One region of the Sphingobacterium puteale genome, then DNA from elsewhere that is predicted to be linked to it. Evidence: riboswitches for the same ligand, from Rfam matches in the RefSeq annotation. Region 1 holds a riboswitch; the other holds the start of a gene.
What was found. Region 1 has a riboswitch for thiamine pyrophosphate ahead of thiM (hydroxyethylthiazole kinase). Riboswitches for the same ligand answer to the same signal wherever they lie in the genome.

Region 1 (8,658 bases):
TGGTGATTGTTTACATCCGCAGACAAATAAGGTCCCTTATTGGTTTTCTCTGATCTTTTCGATTGGCCACCACCACTTGCTATGGAAGCATAAACAACGGTAGATAATGAGGATTTATCATCGATGGTCCAATCCCAGTTAAAATTGGCTACCGGTTTATGGTAGTAATTTTTACGGTAGTTAACTTCAGCACCATTAACGGTCTCGACATTGCTATTGTATCTACGTCCATTTTTCAGGTAGTTATCCAACGTCGAAGTGAAACCTTGGTTATGCCATTGTGGAGCACCAGTTACCATCAGATTAAAGTTATGCTTCTCGCTCGCTTTATAACCCACAGACAAGAAATAATTTTGTCCCTGCCCTTCTGTACCATTCACGTATCCATCACCGGACCAATGTGTAAACATTGCTGAAACAGCAAAACCGTTTTTCATCATTCCGGTACTATAGCCAACTGTTCCTTTCATCAGCATGTCATTACCGACTGTAGTGCGCACAAAACCACCCTCTTTCATATCTGTGGACTTGGTTACAAAGTTGATGGTTCCCCCCACAGATGAAATCGCTAGTTTGGAGGCCCCCAAGCCACGTTGGATCTGTACCAAAGATGCAATATCTGTAAGACCGGACCAATTAGACCAATATACACGGCCATTATCCATTCCATTCACAGGCTGACCATTCAATAAAAATGCGGTATTGGATTGGTCAAAACCACGTGTAGTCATTGAAGATTCCCCAAAACCTTTCGCCTGTCCCGTAATGTAAACTGATGGCGTATTTGCTAAAGTTGACGTGATATCTTGCGCACCTACTTTTTCTTCAATTTCCGTTCTGTGAATCGTTGAAACCGCAATAGGCGTTTTTCTACCTACCGCTATGTCAACAACACCATGACCAACAACAACAACCTCATCTAAATTCGTTGAAGCGTCTTCCGAAAATGTCGGATTGATATTCAACGATTCGCCCGATTTCAATAGGATGTTTTCAATGACCACTGGAGTTTCTCCGATGTATGTCACTTCCACTTTGTAGGGACCTCCCTCCTGAAGATTTGAAATTTGAAACTTTCCTTGAGCATCAGCTGAGCCGCTTACTACTTTTCCACTTGGGAGGTGGGTGATTTTAATGGTTGCTCCTTTAACTGTTTGTCCAGTAGCCTCTTTTACAACTCCTGAAACCGAACTTGTATTTGCCGTTTGTGCATGAACCGCTCCATAACTAGCAAAAACAAGTGCAAAAAAAAGTAAAGACTTTTTCATGTTAGATGTGATTGTTTTGTTTTTTGTGCCGCAAAATTAGGAATTGATTGTCTTTTTAACTAATTTTAACACTAGTGGGGCTATAAATACCGTATTTATATTCCTTTCAGATTTTAATCTTCCACAGGTTAAATTCGATTTTAAAACAAAAAACTCAACAGATAAGCCACACCATTAACATAACCACAACAAAAATATCCTATTTATATCAATACATAAAAAATAATCAAAATAAAATTTTGTCTTATTTGAATAACTCAAATTATGGTTTCTTTTCCGTATTTTATGATGAACACCTCTCCTCTTGGTTACACTGACCGATTTTTACGATCAACTCTCATCATTTCAGTGGACATGCATCTTCAATACAATTGAAATCGTTATATTTAAATTAATAACAATAAACTATGTTGTCCATTGAACAAGCTTACGCAGGTGTTCTTGAACCTGCATTGATTGAAGAAATTATACAGAACGCCCACATCAAAACTTTCCGTGAAGGCGATATCATCATCGATACCGATCAATACATCAGAGCAATGCCCCTCTTGCTAGCGGGAGCAATCAAAGTCGTCCGCGAGGATGAAGCCAGAGGCGAACTCCTACTCTATTATCTTGAACAGGGACAGACCTGTACCATGTCTATCGCCTGTTGTCTGGGTAATAAAAAAAGTGAAATTCGTGCCCGGGCTGAAAAGGACACAACCGTAGCCATGATCCCCAATGAACAGGTCAATGACTGGATGGCAAAATACCCCTCCTGGCGCAATTTCATTATATCAAGCTATTCCAGCCGGATGAATGAAATGTTACAGGCCATAGATAATCTTGCATTCTCCAATATGGAAGAACGTATCCTCAATTACCTAAAAGCAAAAGTAAATCTGACCAACGACCGAATCCTTACCCTTACTCATCAGGATATTGCATCCGATCTGAATACTTCTCGCGTTGTCGTTTCGCGGATCTTAAAAAAACTGGAGAATGAAGACAAAATCGTATTGCTCAGGAATGAGATCAGGGTATTGATTTAGCAACAAAAGTAAATTCGTATCCAGCGGATATAAAGCCTAAAGAGGCAGATTTCAATACTCTGTGCTGTTGTCCTAGCTTTGTAACCCGTAGGTCCAAAAACATTTGTACCTTTATGGTGAGCAGAATGTTCGGTTCACATCACAGGATTTAATATGAAGACAGAAAACATAGGATTTATAGGGTTAGGAAACATGGGGAATCCCATGGCAAAAAACCTAGAAAAAGCAGGTTTTCCACTTGCCGTTTACAATAGAAACATCAGCAGAACAACAGACTTTGCAGCACAATCAACTGTTTATAGCGACATCACCGATCTGATCGGGTCCAGTGATGTTGTTTTCACCATGCTGACAAACGATGAAGCCGTCGAAGAAGTTTACGGTAAGATTCTTGAACAATCCATCACCGGAAAATTATTTGTGGATATGAGTACCATCGCTCAAGATGTGAGTATCAATCTTGCCAATAAACTAAAAGCAAAAGGCGCTGCATTTCTGGATGCTCCGGTCGCCGGAAGTACTAAACCTGCAGCGGAAGGTACATTGATCATTATGGTGGGTGGAGAACAAACTGACCTCGAACGTGCCAGACCTTACCTTGAAAAGATGGGAAAATCCGTTAAACATCTTGGTGAAAATGGCAAAGGTATTGCCGCAAAACTAGCTATCAATTACTTTCTATCAATCCTCTATCAAGGGCTGGCCGAAACCATCTTATTCTCCGATCAATTAGGAATTGAACGTAGTGAAATGCTAGCGATTATCAACGATAGTGCCAGCGGCAGCGGAGCAACGAAAGTTAAAACGCCTCTGCTTGTTGAAGGAAATTACAGCGCAGCATTTGCACTGGATCTGATGTTAAAAGATATCCGGCTGGCACAGCAAGCGGGAGCAGCCTATCCCCTACTGGACACCTTGCTCGAAACCTATCAAAAGGCACATGACAACGGTTTGGGACAATTAGATGTGATCGGAATTATTGAATCAATAAAACCATCCGGAGTCTAAGTTTGTTTATCTGACACAATTTTGCTTATCAAGCGCAATAAGGACTTTCACAGGACATAAAGGTATCTTTAATCACACAGCCCATCTGACGGCTAATAAAATTAAGAACAAATGAAAACAGCTTTGACATTTTTTCTATTAACTATGGTTACCATGGGTATGAAAGCACAGGAGTTAAAACAAGTATCCTACAAGGACGGAACACAGCAACTGAACGGACTTATCACGTCCAACGCCGACAAAAAAGGACCCGCTGTCCTTATTTTACCCGCATGGAAAGGCATAGATAACGAGGCGAAACAAGCCGCATTGCAACTTGAAAAAGAAGGTTATATTGCTTTCATTGCCGATATCTATGGTGAAGGAAATATCCCCACAGACAATACAGCGGCTTCGAAAATCGCCGGCCATTATAAAGCAGACTACAAGGCCTATCAGCAGCGCATTGCGGCTGCTCTGAAACAATTGAAGGAAGCTGGGGCTGATCCTGAAAAAATTGCAGTAATCGGTTACTGTTTTGGCGGAACCGGAGCACTGGAAACAGCACGCGCTGGTTTTCCTGTGGCAGGGGTGGTCAGTATTCATGGTGGACTCTCCAAATCAGCCGACAGACCTAATGCAGCGATCAATGTGAAAGTATTGGTTGAACATCCCGCCGCTGACAAAAGTGTATCAAAAGAAGATTATGATGGATTGGTTAAGGAACTTAATGAAGGAAAAGCGGACTGGCAGATCATTACCTATGCCAATTCTGGCCATACCTTTACCAATCCGGAATCACCTGAATATAATCCTGTCATGGCCAAACGTGCTTGGGAGCATACTTTACTATTCCTAAAAGAAGTACTAAACTAAAACATATAAAGACAAAGCTTCCCCTATTTAAATGAACTGTCATTCCAGATCAATAGCGCCCCATCCCATTATTTTCCAGTTATTGGTACTCTTGTTCTGTACGACTATGGCACGATCCCAAACGATAAAATCAATGGAAATCGGAGCACCTACCCAAGCGATCCTGTTCGTTACCAATGAATCCGATAAATCAACGGATTTCGCGATGCGCCTCCATGATCAAAAGGCAAATGAAATTATTAGACAGGTTCCCTATAGTACCACCAAACTCCTGGTCTCAAAAACAGATGCCCAAAAAATCACTTTTGTTGTCAACAAGCGTAAGTGGACAGTGGACGTACCGACCCTCAAACAACGAAATGCCATGATCCTGTTTGATGGTCAGAGCCGACCAAAAGTGATCTATGACAGTCAAAGCTATCTCCAGGCCGCAACATCAATATTGACGAACAATAAGCAGGCAAGTACGCCTCAAAAAGCGCTTAAATACGATGCGAAACTATTCTTCGATTCCATAGCAGCTATTCCATTTGAACCCTCCAGACAATATGCTGCCGCCATCATTTCCCAGTCCGGTCTTCCGATATACTCCACGCAAAAAAAAGGCAAATATGACGGAACGTATATTTCGCAAACCTTTACAGGGGAGAACCTCGAAAAACCCAGCGGCATTATAACAACCGTTTATCAGCAAGGCAAAGAGCTCTCGGCAAACAATTTGTCTAATGGGATCAATTTTTACATCAAATATTTTTACAACAAATGGGGATTAATCGATTCGATACAACAGCTTCAAAATAGCAAATGGTCCTCTAGTACAATTTATCAATACTTACCACATGCTATTCTCATTACCGACCCTGAGCGGCGGTCCGTCTCCATCCAGCATTTAAATGATCAATATCAATTGATCCGGGAGGAGTCCATTCATTTCGTTTACCAACGGATGCATTGGGTCGACCACCGTTACAATGAAAATGGGCAGCTTATTGAGGAAGTTTCAGGGTTAAATGACGTCATCGAAAACCGTAGACTGTATCATTATGATGACCCAAAAGCAAACAATTTCTCTTCCTGGCAGATATTTGACGCAATGGGAAAGCTCAGTGCTGAATCCAAAATAGCTGTGCTGGGCAACGAAACGACCTATCTATTTTATCGCGATGGTACATTGGAAACGAAAATAGTATCAAAAGACTTAGGCGACTATCAATACGAGAGCACTATATTTGATAAGCAGAATAAAATCACCTCTAAAACAATACAAACAAAGAAAAGTTCCTCCACTTCTCAATAATTCAAACGCGCAAACTGAAATAGAAGGAAGCAATAAAACCATCATCTGTCATTAGTGAAAAAACGGAAATTAATAAGTCAACGTCACCCTTTACTGTATTTTCTCGCTGTCTGGGCAAGAAGGACACAAAGAAAAGCCATTTGGTTACTGGATAATAAAAAGTACACAAAAATCAAGTCTACAACAGCGTTGCAGTACCGCATCAAAAAACACCAGTCCGTTTTATTAAAGAAGCTGGGAGAAAACAATATGCAACTGCAGATCAATAAAGTGACCAATCTAAAGATTGCAGCAAAGCAGATCAATGGTGTACTGATCCACCCCGGCGAAACCTTTTCATTCTGTAAACTGGTCGGTCAACCCACACAAAAAAAGGGCTATCTTCCAGGGATGGAATTGTCTTTCGGCGAAGCACAGGCAGGTATCGGTGGTGGAATCTGCCAGATCTCCAATCTGATCCATTGGCTTGTTATCCATAGCCCACTAACAGTCACGGAGCGTTATCACCATTCTTTTGATCCGTTTCCCGATGATGGGCGTGTATTACCTTTCGGGAGCGGTGCAACGGTATTTTACAACTATCGCGACTATCAGTTTACCAACAATACACCCTATACATTTCAGATCAATCTCTGGTTTACCGAAAAATGCCTTGAAGGTGAACTGAGGATCGATCAGGAGCTCGATTTTGCCTATCACGTCATTGAAAAGGAGCATCAATTCCTTAAAATAGGTGATCAATTTTATCGAAAAAATGAAATCTGGCGAGAAAAATTCCTAAAATTTCAGGGTGGAAAGGTTGTTGATACGGAACTCCTAACGAAAAATTTTGCCCGCGTCACTTATACCCCTCCTGACTACACGGAATTGCCAGCTGAAGACAATATAAATTATTAACAAGCAGCTTAGCTGCACGAGATCATTTTGACATCATCCTCTACTCGTTGTCGGCTCAATCTATTTCCCAACTAATACTGAAAATGTCGGTCAAATCGCTCGCTCTCATTTTTACTATTCCGGGACCGAATAAAACACAGGTTATAAAAAGTCCTTTTTTTTGTCTAAATTTGATATGGCTTTGGGGGTATTCTGTATAGAATTGAGATAGTCCCTTCGAACCTGATCCGGTTTATACCGGCGTAGGGAAAAGCAACCGCTTAGGTATATTGAAATATACCGGACAGCCCATCTGTCTCATTTCTTCCTGTCAAAGCCACGTACAAACATAGCGAACAAAAAGGAATGGAAGATTTAATTATCGATCTGTTAGCACAGGTCAGACGGCAAAAACCACTTGTACATAATATTACGAATTTGGTAGTGATGAATAGCACCGCCAATGCACTCCTTGCTCTCGGAGCTTCCCCAGTCATGGTTCACAGTCCATCCGAAGTGCGCGAGGTTGTTGATCTTGCCCAGTCGTTGGTACTGAACATCGGCACATTGAGTGAACTTACCGCCGAGTCCATGCTTGTGGCAGCAGAACACGCCAATAACATTGGTCGCCCTTGGGTATTGGATCCGGTGGGCGCAGGGATATCCGCTTTTCGCAATGACCTATTGGCAAATCTCCTGGAGTTAAAGCCAACTGTAATACGGGGAAATGCATCAGAGATCATGAGCCTTTACAATTTCAACCAGGTCAATACCAAAGGAGTAGACAGCACCGCCGACAGCAAGGCCGCTGTCGGCTTTGGTAAAGCATTACAAGAACAATTAGGATCTATCATCTGCATCTCCGGAAAGGTAGACTATATCCTGTCCGAACAGCATACCGCTGAGGTACACAATGGGCACCCCTTAATGACTCAGGTCACTGGACTTGGTTGTAGCGCAACTGCACTCATCGGTGCGTTTTTAGCGGTCACAGACCAACCTTATGAAGCAGCGACCGCCGGTGTGTCCCTTTTGAGCCTAGCAGGTGAACTGGCAACAGCACGATCCGCTGGTCCTGGTTCCTTACAGATGAATCTCTATGATGAGCTTTATCTACTGAATGAAGAGCGTATCCGCACGCATCTCAACATTAAACACTATGGCAATTAATCCCCTATTTCCATATCCCTTGTATCTGGTTATTTCTGAACAGGACTGCTATCCAACTCCTTGGCTCTATATTGCCGAAGAAGCGATAATCGGTGGTGTAGATATTATTCAGTTACGCGAAAAGAACGAAACGCCGGCAAGATTTCTGGAAAAAGCTAAGAAGCTAAAACAGCTTACCGATCGCTATGGAATCCCATTAGTCATCAATGATGCCGTGGATATTGCGATTGAAATCGAGGCATGGGGGGTACATGTAGGACAAAACGATCGTCCGCCTATAGCAATAAGGGAAAAATACGGGCAGCGTCTTCAAATTGGCTGGTCGCTTGAAGATCGGACACAACTTGACAGTAAACAGATGGCCGCAGTAGACCATCTTGGTGTCAGCCCAATTTTTCCAACAAAAACGAAAACAGACACCATTACAGCTTGGGGAATCAGTGGGCTGGCTGAGCTACGGAATTTAACCGAAAAGCCCCTGGTCGCCATCGGAGGCATGAATCTGGATACCAGCGCAAGAGCCTGGCTGTCCGGTGCAGATTCCGTAGCGGTCGTATCGGCAATTTGCCAAAGTAAAAAACCAAGGGAGCGTAGCGCTCAACTAAAGGAATTATTAACATGAACACAACGAAAAAATATACAGTTCCCACCATTCTGAGTATAGCGGGATTTGATGGCAGCGGCGGAGCTGGCATCCAAGCGGATACAAAAACCATATCGGCCCTGGGATGCTATGCAATGAATGTCCTGACAGCGTTACCCGTACAAAACACACAAGGGGTGCGGAATATCTATGAAATACCGACTCAAGCCGTGCGTGAGCAGTTGGATGCGATTTTCGACGATATTTATCCGGACGCAATTAAAATCGGAATGGTTCATAACATTGAACTTGTTGAGCTGATCGCATCCTATTTAAAAGACTACCCAGGGGCAATCGTATTTGACCCGGTGATGGTTTCAACAAGTGGTCACAAATTGATTCATGATGATACGATACAGGCTTGCGTGGACTTACTTTTTCCGGAAACAACCATTATCACGCCCAATCTAGATGAAGTAAGCGTACTGATGGGAAGCACCATCGACAATGTACAAGAAATGGAAAAATCAGGCCTCGCATTGCTTGAAAAAGGATGTCAATCTGTCC
Region 2 (8,658 bases), 420 kb from region 1:
CCATATCAAAGACATAGGTACTGTCATTGATCTTTTTCATTGATTTCGGTTCATACGATCTAACGAGGCGTATGGGTACCGTCTGTTGTGAGGTAATGTTTGTGGAAGGCGGCTTCCGATACCGAACAGTATGCCACTGGCTGTCGTCAAAGGTCGGCATATCCCATCCCGGCATCTCCAGACGCGCATCATAATGCTCGCCCGTATAAATATTATTGTAGCGGATAGGTCCTGCAGCAGTTTTCCAGCTTTGATCCGAGCTTATTGTTTCCTCACTGCCGTCCTGATAGACAATACGCAGGTCCAAACAAAATGTCGGGCGGTCGCGCCAAGGGGCTTTGTCAAAATCCCATACCGCCAGAGGCTGATGATTATACCAACCATTTCCCAAGACGACGGCGAGGACATTGTCTCCCTGCTGAAGTTGCCGGGTGACGTCTTCCACCACGTATAAAGTACGTTTATCAAATCGGGTATACATCGGATCCAGCCTGTGATCGCCGATTTTCTCGCCATTTACGGAAAGCTCATAAAGTCCCGCCACAGCAATGTAAGCACGAGCCGATTTGATCGGTTTGGCAGCTTTAAATGCTCTTCTGAAATAAGGTGCAGGCTGTTCATGGATACTGTGGTTATCGCTGATCCATTTTCCTTTCCAGTGCTCCACCCCCATCATACCGGTTTCGAATGAAGCAATGGAAGACGTGCCTGGCCGTCCATTTTTATCCCAGACCAGGACTTTCCAAAAATACTTTGTCTGCGGTTTCAATGCCCTCCCCTTGTAATGGATCAACATGTCAGAATTTAACTGCTTGCCACTATTCCATATACCGGGTTTATTTTTCACCAATGCCATTGAATCTGTATCTACCATAATTTGATAAGCCGATTGTTTTGCTCCCTGCCGTTTATCAGCCAACTGCCAGCTCAAACGAGGACTGGGCCTATCTACACCCAATGGATTTTGGAGATGTTCACAGCTGAGCCCAATGGGTACACATTCTTTTCGCTGCTGTGCATAAAGGACTGAGCTCATGCTCAGCGTCATTATCAGTAAACTCTTCCGCATAGTTGGTTTATACATGTTGGTTTCTTGCTTTTCCCACAATAGAATTGAATTTAAATCCTGAACGATCATGAATGAATTCAGCGGAACAACAAGAGTTGTTAAATTGTTTTAGTTGATCCAAAAACGAATATATTAATTATTTTCAACATAGTAAACTGTACTGTCCTGCGGGGAAGTATTTAAAATTAATGACGATGTTTTGGATTTTTCATCAAAATAGTCCTATATTAGTTCCGACTTTAGGGGTGTCTGCATTTGCAGGCTGAGATTTTACCCTTATAACCTGATCCAGATCATACTGGCGTAGGGAAAAGTAAGCTGTCTTCCTGATACATTTTTGTATCTTGTTGTGGCCATTCCTAAAGTTTTACCAAAAAAATAAAAAGGAATGGAACTTACAATCAATCATCAAATCCGATTTTTCGACCCCGCGCCCAACTCTTTAGCTGATCTTTTACAGATTGAGCTTTCTGATAAAACACAAGGTGTCGCTGTAGCGCTCAACAACCGGGTTATTCCCAAAGACGACTGGTCCAAAACCCATCTGCGATCCAGCGACCAGATCCTGCTTATTACTGCTACACAAGGTGGTTAACCCCATGGAACATACTCAATTCAATATACCTAATTCCCCATGCACATGACATCAGAAAAAATCACACAGACCGCTTTTCCAAATTCCACCAAGGTTTTTGTCCCCGGAACGCTCTATCCTATCCAAGTGGCCATGCGTCAAATTTCGTTGAGTCCTACCAAATTGAGCAATGGTCAGATCGAAGTAAATCCGCCCATTACCATATACGACACCTCAGGTCCCTACACAGACGGGACACAGAATATTGACATTCGTAAGGGACTTCCGCGTCTTCGCGAACAATGGATCCTGGACCGCAAGGATGTACAGCAGCTGGAAGGTATCAGCTCGACATATGGTCAAGAGCGTCTGGCGGATAAAACATTAGACGAACTTCGTTTTGCCTACAGCCATAAACCCAAGGTTGCGGCGCAGGGAAAAAATGTAACGCAATTGCATTATGCCAGAAAAGGTATCATTACGCCGGAGATGGAATATGTTGCCATTCGCGAAAACCAACGGATAGCACAGCTGGCTGAAAGTACCCCTGGTATGGATCACCAGCATCCGGGTGAGAACTTTGGCGCCCGGACTGCCGAAAAATACATTACACCGGAGTTTGTCCGGGATGAAATCGCTGCCGGCAGAGCAATTATTCCGAACAATATCAATCATCCAGAAAGCGAGCCAATGATTATCGGCCGTAATTTTCTGGTAAAAATCAATGCCAACATCGGCAATAGTGCGGTCAGCTCCAGCATCGAAGAAGAGGTTGAAAAAGCAGTATGGGCCTGCCGTTGGGGTGCCGATACCATCATGGATCTGTCTACAGGAAAAAATATCCACGAAACCCGTGAATGGATTATCCGCAATTCACCTGTACCGATAGGCACTGTCCCGATCTATCAGGCGCTCGAAAAAGTGAAAGGGGTTGCCGAAGATCTCACTTGGGAAATATTCCGGGATACGCTGATTGAACAGGCTGAACAGGGTGTCTCTTATTTCACCATCCATGCCGGTGTCCTACTGCGCTACATTCATTTAACAGCAAAGCGCGTGACCGGTATCGTATCAAGAGGTGGATCCATTATGGCCAAATGGTGTCTTTTTCATCATCAGGAAAACTTTCTTTATACGCATTTTGAAGAGATCTGCCAGATCATGAAGCAGTATGATGTTGCTTTTTCGCTCGGTGATGGCTTGCGTCCGGGCGCTATTGCAGATGCCAATGACGCTGCCCAATTTGCCGAACTCGAAACCCTGGGTGAGTTGACAAAGATCGCTTGGAAACATGATGTACAGGTGATGATCGAGGGGCCTGGCCACGTTCCTATGCAGCTGATCAAAGAGAACATGGAAAAGCAGCTGGAATGTTGTGACGAGGCGCCGTTTTACACCTTAGGCCCGCTGACCACTGATATTGCACCGGGATATGACCACATCACTTCGGCTATTGGCGCGGCAATGATCGGCTGGTATGGCTGTGCCATGCTCTGCTATGTAACACCAAAAGAGCACCTTGGACTCCCAAATAAAAAAGATGTGAAAGATGGTGTCATCACCTACAAACTGGCCGCCCATGCGGCAGATCTGGCCAAAGGACATCCCGGGGCGCAGTACCGCGACAATGCCCTGAGTAAGGCCAGATTTGAATTTCGATGGGAGGATCAGTTTAACCTATCCCTTGATCCGGATACCGCCCGCGAATATCACGACGAAACACTGCCCGCGGATGCTGCCAAAGTAGCCCATTTCTGCTCCATGTGCGGGCCGAAATTCTGTTCGATGAAAATTACACAGGAAATCCGGGATACCGCCGCACAGGGCATGTTGGAAAAATCGCAGGAATTCATCGCCCAAGGAAAGGAAATCTACTTATGATCATTGCATTGACAGCAGCGGAGGAAGTTGCCCCGGAAATGGACATCATACATCATCTCTTTGAACAGGGGCTCGATCTACTGCATCTGCGAAAATATCATTTCACAGATGAGCAGATGTACCGGTATGTGGAATCTATAGATGCCACATACCGCGATCGACTGGTTCTCCACTCTCATCCGCAGCTGTCAGATGCACTTCAAATCGGCAGAATTCACTTCAACGAACATCATCGGCAAAGCGGCCTGTTCGACCGGCATCATTTCGGGAACATCTATTCGACTTCGGTCCATCATATCAGTCAGTTCAATGCCTTGGACACACGCTGGAATTATGCCTTCTTAAGTCCCTTATTTCCAAGCATCTCAAAAATAGGCTATGGCCGGAAAAATGCACTATTGAATCAGCTACCACTACGGTCCAATTTTGATGTTCGCTTAATTGGTCTGGGAGGGATAACAGCCGCCAACTGCCTGCTTCCCTTCCGGGCAGGAGCAAATGGAATCGCCTTATTGGGTGCTCTATGGCAAGATCCCGACCCTATTCAACATTTTATCACATGCAAACAGCTATGCTCGAAAAACTACAATATATCTCCCAGGGACTGACTTTGGCAGACCAAAAGAATAACATCTTAAAAGCTTTGGATGCAGGTGCCACATGGATTCAGATCCGATGGAAACAAGCAGATGAATCTGCATTCTCGCTGCTCGCGCAGCAAATGCTACAGGTTTGCCAGCACTTTGGAGCCAAATGTATCATCAACGATCATGTGCAGCTAGCAAAGGAGCTGGATGTCGATGGTGTACACCTGGGCTTAACTGACTGCGGTATAGCTGAAGCTCGCCAGTTGTTGGGAGCAGCAAAGATTATTGGCGGGACAGCAAATAGTCTGGAAGATGTGCAACAGCGGATAGCTGAAAAATGTGATTACATCGGACTCGGCCCCTATAAACATACTTATACAAAACAAAAGCTCAGTCCGCTATTGGGCATTGCCGGATATGAACATATCATCCGGGAAATCCGTCGGCAGGGGCTTACTCCTCTTCCGATCTTCGCCATCGGTGGGATCAGCAGCCTCGAAGATATCCAACGTTTAACAGAAACAGGGGTTTATGGTGTAGCGGTATCAGGACTGATCACCCAGACACCAAATATTATTTCATCCATTAAAAATCTTTTAAAATGAGCATATTACACATAGCCAATCGCAGCTTTGAATCCAGATTATTTATGGGAACGGGCAAATTCGGCAATCTAGATGAGATGAGCGCGGCCGTTAGGGCTTCCGGATCACAACTCGTTACCGTTGCATTAAAACGAATCGATCCGCTCGCCGTGCAAGACGAATTGACGGCTGCACTCGACCTAACAAAAATAGACTTACTCCCCAATACATCGGGTGCCAGAACAGCGGCGGAAGCGGTTTTAGCGGCCCAGCTGGCCAGAGAAGCGCTGGAAACAAACTGGGTAAAACTGGAAATTCATCCCGATCCCCGCTATCTGCTACCTGACCCGATTGAAACTTTACGTGCGACAGAGGAGCTGGCAAAACTGGGCTTTGTCGTCATGCCTTATATTCATGCAGACCCTGTACTTTGTAAACGTCTGGAAAACGCAGGTACTGCCGTTGTCATGCCCCTAGGTGCACCGATCGGTAGCAACAAAGGGCTTCGTACCCAAGACTTTCTGGAAATTATTATCGAGGAAAGCAATGTCCCGGTAATCGTTGATGCCGGAATTGGGGCTCCCTCTGATGCTGCTAAAGCGATGGAAATCGGTGCGGATGCCGTACTGGTCAATACGGCAATTGCCATTTCCAATAATCCGGTACAGATGGCCGCGGCATTTAAGCAAGCAGTCGGTGCCGGGCGCGAGGCTTATGAAGCAGGATTAGGGCCCATTACTTCGCGGGCAGTCAGTTCAAGTCCGCTCACTTCATTTTTATTCGATTGATCCAAAACCATGACTGATTTTAAAAAGCTACTCGCGCAATATCGCTGGGAAGAAGTCCAGGCAAAGATTTATGGCACCTCGGATCAGGATGTCCGCCATGCATTAAACCGGGATAATTTGACACTCAATGATTTCATCGCCCTTATTTCACCGGCCGCAACACCTTATCTGGAGCAAATGGCTGTCAAGGCACAGCAGATCACACAACTGCGCTTTGGCAAGACGATACAACTCTACGCTCCTCTCTACCTCAGCAATGAATGTCAGAATATCTGCACTTACTGCGGGTTTAGCATGGACAACAAGATTCGCCGAAAAACGTTGAGCAACACTGAATTATTACTGGAAGCGATGGCACTCAAATCCATGGGGGTCAACCATGTCCTATTAGTCAGCGGTGAAGCAAACAAGACCGTGGAAATTAATTATTTCCTGCAGGCGATTGAGCTGCTTAAACCTCATTTTTCCCAAATATCCATCGAGGTACAACCTCTTGAATTAACGGAATACCAATTGTTACAGGCTGCGGGTGTATATGCAGTCCTAGTGTACCAGGAAACCTATCATCGGGAAGTATATAAGAAATACCATCCCAAAGGCAAGAAATCGAATTTTGATTACCGTTTGGACACTCCGGACCGCATCGGGCAGGCGGGGATCCATAAAATCGGATTAGGGGTGTTACTCGGACTGGAAGATTGGCGTGTGGACAGCTTCTTTACCGCGGCTCACATTGCCTATTTACAAAAAAACTACTGGCAGACCCGGTACTCCATTTCCTTTCCGCGACTGCGGCCGGCAGCAGGTTCCGTCGCTCCCAATTTTCATCTTTCGGACAAACATCTGCTGCAATTAATCTGTGCTTACCGGTTATGGAATGAAAATTTGGAGATTTCCATTTCTACCCGGGAAAATGAAAGCTTTAGGGATCATATCATCCCTATCGGAGTAACAACAATGAGTGCGGCTTCCAAAACAAACCCTGGCGGGTATGTTGTTGACCCACAAGCGCTGGAGCAATTTGAGGTCAGCGACGAGCGGGATATGGAAACCATAAAAAATCAAATCCGAAAAATGGGATACGCACCTGTGATGAAGGATTGGGAAAGTACTTATTCAGGACTAATTCGCTAAATGGATGAAAGAGGATTTAATTTTCGAACGCTATAGCCGACAAATCTTTATCGAGGAAATTGGTGTTTCGGGACAACGAAAAATCATGAATGCCAAAGTACTGATCGTTGGAGCTGGCGGGCTGGGGAGTCCGGTATTGCAATATCTGGCAGCTGCTGGCATTGGTGTGCTTGCTTTGGCCGATTTTGACCGGGTAGAACTACATAACCTCAATAGGCAGGTGATCCATGGCGAAAAGCAGCTCCATAAAACCAAAACCAGCAGCGCCGTTGACTTTATGCAACGGCACAACAGTACGATTGATTTCCGGCCCTTGCAAGTTAAAATTGATGTTGACAATGCAGCAGAAATTCTTCGACCTTATGATATCATTGTGGATTGCTGCGACAACTTTAAGACGCGTTACCTGCTCAATGAGACCTGTCTAAAGCTTAACAAGCCTTTAGTCTATGGAAGTATACACGGATTTGAGGGACAGTTGGCAGTATTTAATTATCAGGGCAGCAAACATCTCCTCGACCTGTTTCCCTCAGTTCCTCCCCCCGAACAGGTGCCCAACTGTGATAAAAATGGTGTGCTGGGTCCCTTACCGGGAATAATAGGGAGTATGATGGCCATGCAGGTACTCAAAATGGCCGCAGGGCTGCCTGTAGACGCTAATCAACTGACCCTTGTCGATACGCTGCATTGGCGTTTTTCGAAGCTTTCTTTTTAAAATATGACTTAACGAGCTCGCCTGCCTGCGGGGAGCTCCTCATTTATCATGAAAATTCATTTTTAAAACAAGCATTAGCAAACAATATTTCCTATTTTTAGTTTATATATTAGCAAGCTAAAATGTCAACTATACAATCTGGAATGAAAAAAGTAATCTATCCGTTACTATCCCTCGCTTTATTACCTTTATTTTCAACTGCCCAAGAGACAAAAATCACTGCTGATGATCTCTTTGCCAAAGCGCGCAAAGTAGCCTTTGATTCAAAAGATTATCCGCAGGCCATTCGATTATCGAAACAGGCCTTGCTACAGGCACCAGATTATACAGACATCAGCATTTTCCTCGGACGCCTTTACACTTGGTCGGACAAGATTGACTCCGCCCGGACACTCTTTAATGAGCTGGATTTAAAAGACACGAAAGATGAAGACTTCTTTTTAGCCTATGCCGCACTGGAGTACTGGAACGACCGGGCTGAGAAAGCCAGCCAGCTGACCGAAAAAGGGCTGGGTTTTCATCCACAATCACAGGATCTGCTTTTGTTAAAAGCGAAGATCAACTATAGCGCCAGTCACTACGAAGTCGCCGAAAATGCTGTCCATCAACTCCTCAAAATCGATCCAAAGAATGCGGAAGCGAGATCTTTGGCCAAAAACATTGAGGAATATACCGCTAAAAACGCCATTGGCCTAACCTATAATTTCGTCTATTTTGACAAGCAGTTTGACAATAACTGGCACATCGTTGGCCTGAGCTATAAACGTGCTACTCCCATCGGATCTGTGATCTTTAGAACAAATTATGCGAATAAATTTGCGGAGAACGGTGTACAGTTTGAAATGGAAGCTTACCCACGACTGTCCGAGTTGTTTTATCTCTATGTTGGAGCAGCTTACTCCAATAATGTGGGCATATTTGCCAAATACCGTACAGGTGTCTCCTTATACGCCAACTTACCGCATAGTTTTGAAGGAGAAATTGGGTACCGGCAACTCTATTTCAGCGACAATATCTGGATGTATACAGCTTCTGTCGGAAAATACTACCAAAATTTCTGGTTCAATCTGAGAACATACCTCACTCCCGGCGAGAAGAATATTTCCCAATCTTATACCGGCACAGTGCGCTACTATACAAAAGGTGCAAACGATTACTTCGGATTTAGTGCCGGGACAGGTTTGAGTCCCGAGGAAAACCGGAATAATCTATTGGACAACGCTCCATACAAATTAAAGACATTCAAAGTAGGTGCTGAGTACAATTTCTCGGTCAAACAAAGTAACCTATTCTCGATTTCGGGCACCTATTATAACCAAGAATTCC

Region 2: it holds a riboswitch for thiamine pyrophosphate, as region 1 does, so the genes downstream of both, thiS (sulfur carrier protein ThiS) here and thiM (hydroxyethylthiazole kinase) in region 1, are expected to answer to the same signal.

What each region holds. Positions count from the first base shown of each region.
Region 1 is NZ_CP158959.1:2,221,824-2,230,481, reverse strand. Features, by position in the region: gene ABTV71_RS09160 (TonB-dependent receptor) at 1-1,268, opposite strand, end outside; gene ABTV71_RS09155 (Crp/Fnr family transcriptional regulator) at 1,676-2,302, shown strand; gene ABTV71_RS09150 (NAD(P)-dependent oxidoreductase) at 2,456-3,310, shown strand; gene ABTV71_RS09145 (dienelactone hydrolase family protein) at 3,422-4,165, shown strand; gene ABTV71_RS09140 (hypothetical protein) at 4,299-5,462, shown strand; gene ABTV71_RS09135 (VanW family protein) at 5,517-6,359, shown strand; TPP riboswitch at 6,533-6,625, shown strand; gene thiM (hydroxyethylthiazole kinase) at 6,705-7,508, shown strand; gene thiE (thiamine phosphate synthase) at 7,498-8,130, shown strand; gene thiD (bifunctional hydroxymethylpyrimidine kinase/phosphomethylpyrimidine kinase) at 8,127-8,658, shown strand, end outside.
Region 2 is NZ_CP158959.1:2,637,803-2,646,460, reverse strand. Features, by position in the region: gene ABTV71_RS11035 (family 78 glycoside hydrolase catalytic domain) at 1-1,069, opposite strand, end outside; TPP riboswitch at 1,301-1,396, shown strand; gene thiS (sulfur carrier protein ThiS) at 1,458-1,664, shown strand; gene thiC (phosphomethylpyrimidine synthase ThiC) at 1,710-3,524, shown strand; gene ABTV71_RS11020 (thiamine phosphate synthase) at 3,521-4,132, shown strand; gene thiE (thiamine phosphate synthase) at 4,096-4,716, shown strand; gene ABTV71_RS11010 (thiazole synthase) at 4,713-5,483, shown strand; gene thiH (2-iminoacetate synthase ThiH) at 5,493-6,617, shown strand; gene ABTV71_RS11000 (HesA/MoeB/ThiF family protein) at 6,622-7,332, shown strand; gene ABTV71_RS10995 (YaiO family outer membrane beta-barrel protein) at 7,476-8,658, shown strand, end outside.